DNA from 3 places in the Microbulbifer sp. CnH-101-G genome. Region 3 is predicted to be linked to each of the others. Evidence: predicted binding sites of a transcription regulator. Region 3 holds the regulator's gene; each other region holds the start of a gene.

Region 1 (2,271 bases), 330 kb from region 3:
AAGTGCCAGCTCGAGATTGTCACGTTTAACCGCAATTCTCGCTCGCCGTTCACGGGCCGGAGGTTGCCCGCAGTCTCGATAGAGGCGCTCGGCGGCCTCTAGCTGATCCAGTCTTTCCAGTTGGCGGGCCAGCTTTAGGCGCAGGCGATCCACTCGCCGCGCTAGTGTCAAATCCCCCGGAAGGCCAATGGGCAACTGGCTGGCAAGGTCGAGAATTTCACTGGCACCATTAGCCAATACCTCCTCGGCCTGCTCCAGGCAATCGTAGTAGAGCAAGTACTGTTCGATTTGCTCACGGCTTTGGAAGGGCAGTTGGTGCCTGTCTAGTGTGTAGGACTCATACCTGTACAACCCAAGATCCCTCAGCACATAATCGGTCAGGTCCTGATTCAGGTTGCCAAAAAAGCATAGTTTGAAGGTTTGGAAGTATTCAGCCCCCTGAAGTGCTAGCAGGCCCTCTTCGGCCATTAGTTGTTCTCGCCATTCTGTGGAGGAAGCTAACAGGGCCTCTTCCAGCTCCATCCGCTTGAGGGACTTGCTCAAACCAACCGGGCCCGCTGCGAATAACTCTGCTTTGGTAAACAGCGCTAAAAGGGCTCGATCTTGCAGGGGAGGATTCCTGATTAAAAGCCCTGCGGAACAAAGAGAATCTACAGCCCCAGGGAGCTTGTTGATTTCCTGGTAAGACAGCTTTCCTTCCCTGAACAGAGCTCCAGCTGATGATGGGACCCCCTTGCGAGAGAGTAGCCTTACATAAAGACGCTGGCTATCGGCATCAAGCTCACAAAATAACCTGTAAAAACTTAGTTCGCTGGTGGAGAGAAGCTGGGTATAGCGAGAAACAACAAAATCAACCAGTGTGCGAAAATTGGTCAAATAGTAATCAGGTGCTAGCTCAATAGAGGTGGCCATGGTAAAGGTAACAGTGTGTCAACGATGGATCGTGGTGGGTAGTAACGGCATTAAAGCTGTATGGTTATACAGCATATTGCTTCTGGAGACAAAGCCATAGGCTGACTTTATGGACATAGAAGAAGCATAGGTGCAGTAAGCTGTGAATGATTCCGAGAAGCGTCCTCACTGATAAAAGTATCAATACTTCAAGTGACCATTGGATAAGCTATTCCAGAAAGAAAGTTTTTGAGAGGAAGTGAGAGCCAATAAAGAATAAATTTTAATCGCTGAGTTCAGTATTCAATGGTTTTATCAATTGGCTTGGGAGTGGCAGGATAATAGGCTTGTAAATAGAAGGGGCAATTCGCCCCTCCTATTCAGCCAAAAATGGCATCATCTAGTGCTGTAAAACTCAAGAAGCTTGTATTGAGGTTTTGCTTTGATGCGCGTTCGACTTGGGAACCTGTACTCTATATTCTGGGAACATATTTACGGTAACAGTAAAGTCGCACTTAGTAGGGCCGGCAACATGCTTCAGACCCCACCAGTATTTTATTTTAACGGTTTCGCCTGGGGCGATGGGGTGGCCGTAGCTTACAAAGCCATCTTCTATTGGAGTACCAGCTGAATTACACAGGTAGGCATCCCAGGTCATACCATTGTCATCGAGATCCAAGAATACCTTGGCGTCGAGGATAGGAAATTTTCCGGTGTTTTTGAGCTCTATAAGCCCCTGAATATAACTTCCTTCAGTGGAGTCCTCGATACCAGTCCATGCGGCCCAGTGAAAACTGGTTGCCTCAAGACTATCAGAAATAAATGGCTTATCCGTATCCCAGCCTTCAACATGACCAATATTTGACATGATTAATCCTTTTCTTCAGAAATATCATTAAAAAATTAATGACTGCAAGTGGGTACCGCCTATTTTTAAAACGAAAGCCTGGGAAGAGGGGAAAGCAAAAACAATAACAAATCAAAAAAAATACGAGATGTATATTATAGGCTTTACCCTAAGATCCCTGCTAATTGTGCACCCCTTGGCGCACAGGCGGAGTATCGGGGCCATAAAAGCCGATATCAACCCCTTTAATATTAGATTCGCGATGGTTGCGAGATGAACAACGCCAAAATTTTTACTGGGGATATTATGTATGCCACTTAAAAAAGTCTTCAGTCAATTGATTGGCATTGCGCTCACAACAATTGGTCGTCACAAAGGCTGGCTAAGTTAAAGTAAATTCCACCAAGGTTTTCAGGGCTATGGTTTTACAAGCATAAAAGGGGGAGAGGTGGAGCGGCCATTATTTTATATACCGAAAAACTTTACGATACCTGAAAATAATAAACCAAAGGAATAAGGCAAGTGGTGTAATC
Region 2 (2,271 bases), 590 kb from region 3:
GATTTCACCAATCATATTGATGCCTTCGCCGTACATAATCTGGAATTCGGTCTGCTTGAAGGGTGGAGCCACCTTGTTCTTCACCACCTTCACACGGGTCTCGTTACCCACCACTTCATCGCCATCCTTCACCGAGCCGATACGGCGGATGTCCAGACGCACAGAAGAGTAGAACTTGAGGGCATTACCGCCAGTGGTGGTCTCCGGAGAGCCAAACATCACACCGATCTTCATACGAATCTGGTTGATAAAGATCGCCAGGGTGTTGGTGTTTTTAATATTGCCCGTCAGCTTGCGCAGTGCCTGGGACATCAGGCGGGCCTGCAGGCCAACATGGGAGTCGCCCATTTCCCCCTCAATCTCAGCGCGCGGGGTCAAGGCCGCCACAGAGTCCACAACCAATACATCTACAGCACCGGAGCGCACCAGCATATCTGCCACTTCCAGGGCCTGCTCACCGGTATCCGGCTGGGAGACGATCAGCTCATCCACATTTACACCCAGCTTCTCGGCATAAATCGGGTCCAGGGCATGCTCCGCATCCACGAAAGCACAGGTGCCGCCTTTGCGCTGAGCCTCGGCAATCACTTGCAGGGTCAGGGTGGTTTTACCAGAGGACTCCGGGCCATAGATCTCGACGATACGGCCGCGTGGCAGACCGCCTATACCGAGCGCCACATCCAGGCCGAGGGAGCCAGTAGAGATTGCGGGGATGCGCTCGCGCTCTTTATCCCCCATGCGCATCACTGTGCCCTTGCCAAACTGGCGTTCGATCTGCGACAGTGCCGCCTTCAATGCCTTGTCTTTATTGGAATCCATGACCATTCCCGTATTTCTGAGCTGTGTTGAGTGGAGGCAAGCTTATCGAAGGATTACTGTATAGGCAACCAGTAATTCCGGCACAACCAGTACCACTCTTGCCAGTATAGAATCACAGCCCCCTAGCCGGCACAATCCCGCTGCCACAAAGGCAAACAGACCCGATGCCCTTCAAGAATGCCCTCCTAGATAGCACGCCCTAAACGGGGTGGTCATCCAGAATTGCCAGCATACCCTTGATAGCCTCCACCACCGTTTGAGCCTGCACGGTGGTGCGATCCCCTTGAAAGTGGAAACAGCGGGCATCAATCTGAACTGGCTCCTGCCCTTCCGCATGGGCCCAGGCAATCCACACGGTCCCCACCGGCTTTTCCTCAGTGCCTCCATTGGGCCCCGCAATACCGCTTACTGCCACAGAAAGGTTGGCATCCATCATAGCCAGCACCCCGCAAGCCATCTGCCGGGCAACTGGCTCGCTGACCGCACCAAACAGCTTCAAGTCCTTAACGTCCACCCCCAATACACTGTGCTTGATACGATCGGCATAACTGACGATGGAGCCGTCAAACCAATTGGACGCGCCGGAAATGGAGGTTATCGCCGCTGCAATCGCGCCACCGGTGCAGGACTCCGCAGAAGTCGCAAACCAGTGGCGCTTTCCCAGCTCCTCACCAAGCTGCTGTGCCAACATCGTTATCTCGCCATGATCAACCATTTTTCTTCCCGTTATTTATCTCTCTCGGCAACCATCCGCCAGGGCGACGTAAATATCACCGGATGATATGCGGTAGAAGGCGGCCCTACTATCCAGCTTATAATTTTCCAGCGCCAGGCCATAGCACATAGAATATCAACTTTTTCATGGACGGAATAAAGATAATAAGATTCCAGAAGCGACAGTGTAGTTACAACAACTACAGTCAGAATAGAAATGGATTTAAAAAACTAGTTTAAAGCACAAGCCACTCAATCAAACCAAAGGAAAAAGTCTCCTATATAGATATTTAATTCTCACCGCAATTTGGCTTTTATGGCATTAAAGTCTATCTCTAAGACTCTTTCTGAAAACTTCAATAGAAACAACCCCGCAGCTGACTAAAAATTTTCACATCACTCGTATGCGGCAAGTAGGACCGACCTCACGATAAAGGGGTAGAACTGTTACCCCAGCACAATCGGTTATTTGTTAGGCTTTGATCGGTGCCAATAAAACTCAACCAAAAAATACTTTTCATTAAATCAACGGCACTCACTGCGATCACAAAACGCCAAATAACAATATTATTAAAACGGCATTCCTTATAAAAACCAACAAAGAAAACAAATTATGCTAGTTAAACAGTCAGCGATGGCACTGGCCATTCTCGGTATCTGTGCATCTCCATTAACCACCGCAAAAACCTTAATCTGGGAGGATAATTTCGATAATGACAGTATTGATAAGTCTATCTG
Region 3 (2,271 bases):
CCGCTGAAACTGGCACCTGGTGATCAAAGGAGAGTATACGATTGGCAATAGCCAAACATCTTTACCCCCAACAGAAACTTACAATTTTTTAAATTATTTTTGACTTTCTCTGCCGCGCACATACTTCAAAATCAAGTGTACAGCCTCTTCAACGGTGTCCACGATATGGAATAAATCGAGATCACCTGAATCAATACAACCTTTTTCCAGCACTGTATCCACTAACCAATTGTACAACCCACCCCAATAGCGCTCCCCAACCAGCACTATAGGAAATCGCCTTACTTTTTGTGTTTGCACAAGCGTTAAGGCCTCAAACAATTCATCCAGAGTGCCGTAGCCTCCAGCTAGGCCAACAAAACCGGCGGCATGCTTAACAAACATAAATTTCCGCACAAAGAAATAACGAAAGTTCAAACTAATATCCTGATACGGATTGGCTGCCTGCTCAAAAGGGAGTTCAATATTTAATCCAATTGAGGGGCCAGACTGCCCAAAAGCCCCTCGATTACACGCCTCCATAAGGCCTGGGCCACCACCGGTGATTACCGGTATCCCCTCGGCAGCCAAAAGCCCTCCAAGCTTTACTCCCTGCTGGTATTCCAAACTATCCTCTGTGAAACGCGCGCCACCAAAAACCGTTACAGCCCCTTTTAGTGCAATTAGACGCTCAATCCCATCAACTAATTCCGACTGTATACGCAGAACCCTCCAAGCCTCGGGCATCTTTGCATCAAGCATTATTGTTCTCCCTTGTTCTCTCGTGCTGTCAGCTCTTTCAACTACTCTTTTTTTCACTCACTGTTTTCTTAATCAATGTAGCAGCTTGAATCGAGGCAAGGAGCGGGTTTGCGCAAACCTAAAATCTGTATATAATCCCAGCAACTGTATAAAAATACAGAAACTCTAGGTAAATCTATGACCAATCTCACCGCACGTCAGACTCAAGTATTAGAGCTGATCAAAACCTACCTGGATGACACAGGCTACCCCCCCACCCGCGCAGAAATTGCCCAGGAACTGGGCTTTCGCTCACCCAATGCCGCAGAGGAACACCTCAAAGCATTGGCGAGAAAAGGGGCCATTGAGATGGTCGCCGGCGCCTCCAGGGGCATTCGAATTCCAGATCACCAATCCGGTCTTCCCATCATAGGACGTGTCGCTGCAGGCAACCCTATTCTGGCCACAGAGCATATAGAGGATTATTGCGACCTGCCCGCCAGCTTCTTTCACCCGCCGGCAGATTATTTGCTCAGGGTGCATGGCATGAGTATGCGCAACGCAGGTATTCTCGATGGGGACCTGCTGGCCGTGCAGAAAACCGAGCAAGTCAGAAATGGGCAGATTGTGGTTGCCCGGATTGATGATGAAGTAACTGTTAAACGCTTCCGCCGCAAAGGCAATCAGGCAACTGTGCAACTACTACCCGAAAACGAAGACTTTGAGACTATCCAGGTGGATATGCGGGATAAGAACTTTGTAATTGAAGGACTCGCGGTGGGCGTGATTCGCCAAACCCCTTAAGAATAAACAGTTTACCAATGTCCATATACAACAACAGCGGCTTTAAGCCGCTGTTGAAACACTTTTACCTGCTCACCTTACCATAGATTAGATCAATGAATCGTATGGTTAACCGGCATTGATTCTTCCTCTTCGAAGTAACCAGGCTCCAGGTCGTCAAGATTCTGCACGGCTTCTATGCCCGCTTCCAGCATTGCCCGAGCCACTGCTACTTTGTGCTTTCGTAAAAATTGGAGACTCTCGGCTGAGAAACGAATACTCACCAGAGGGTCCTCCTCGTGACCGGCGCGGCGCAGAGCCACATCGCCATTGGCCAACTCGATAATTTCAAAAGTTTCGGAGGACATTAGCTTTCCCTTCACTGCACATCAGTTTGCGCCCAGTGTACCACAGGCAATTTAGAAGTTTCAGTGGGTGCAAACAGATAGACAGAAAGGGAGCGAGGAGTCTCAGCACTCCTCAAGATTGGTACGCTGCCTGCGTACCAACTCACTTAATGCAGCGTGCCATTTGAGCAGCACTTCGAAGGAAAGATCAACAGCCACAGGGCCCGCGACATTGTGCGCTGGTATCAGATTGCCGCCCTGCCCCTTATCTTCCGCAAGCGGAGGTAGCCGCAAGAGTTGATGCCATGCGCGTAAAAACTCGCTCAGCCAACTCCCCGGCTCTGAGACCAACAACTGCAATTCCCTTACTTCAAGGCTGGCTTTCCCCTGGCTGTGCAGGCTATCCACAATAACCTGCAGG

What was found. Region 3 encodes LexA, which represses DNA repair genes until DNA is damaged. Its sites were predicted from a motif close to ACTGTNTNTANANACAGT; they were not measured.
Region 1: the regulator LexA is predicted to act here: its motif matches at 968-985, upstream of ACJJID_RS07365 (VRR-NUC domain-containing protein).
Region 2: the regulator LexA is predicted to act here: its motif matches at 875-892, upstream of recA (recombinase RecA).

What each region holds. Positions count from the first base shown of each region.
Region 1 is NZ_CP174292.1:1,647,838-1,650,108, reverse strand. It holds gene ACJJID_RS07365 (VRR-NUC domain-containing protein) at 1-876, opposite strand, end outside; gene ACJJID_RS07360 (hypothetical protein) at 1,307-1,759, opposite strand; gene ACJJID_RS07355 (hypothetical protein) at 2,199-2,271, opposite strand, start outside.
Region 2 is NZ_CP174292.1:730,426-732,696, reverse strand. It holds gene recA (recombinase RecA) at 1-819, opposite strand, end outside; gene ACJJID_RS03390 (twin-arginine translocation signal domain-containing protein) at 932-1,015, opposite strand; gene ACJJID_RS03385 (CinA family protein) at 1,019-1,534, opposite strand; gene ACJJID_RS03380 (glycoside hydrolase family 16 protein) at 2,147-2,271, shown strand, end outside.
Region 3 is NZ_CP174292.1:1,319,186-1,321,456, reverse strand. It holds gene ACJJID_RS05955 (LOG family protein) at 94-741, opposite strand; gene lexA (transcriptional repressor LexA) at 919-1,524, shown strand; gene ACJJID_RS05945 (hypothetical protein) at 1,617-1,871, opposite strand; gene ACJJID_RS05940 (DUF6586 family protein) at 1,974-2,271, opposite strand, start outside.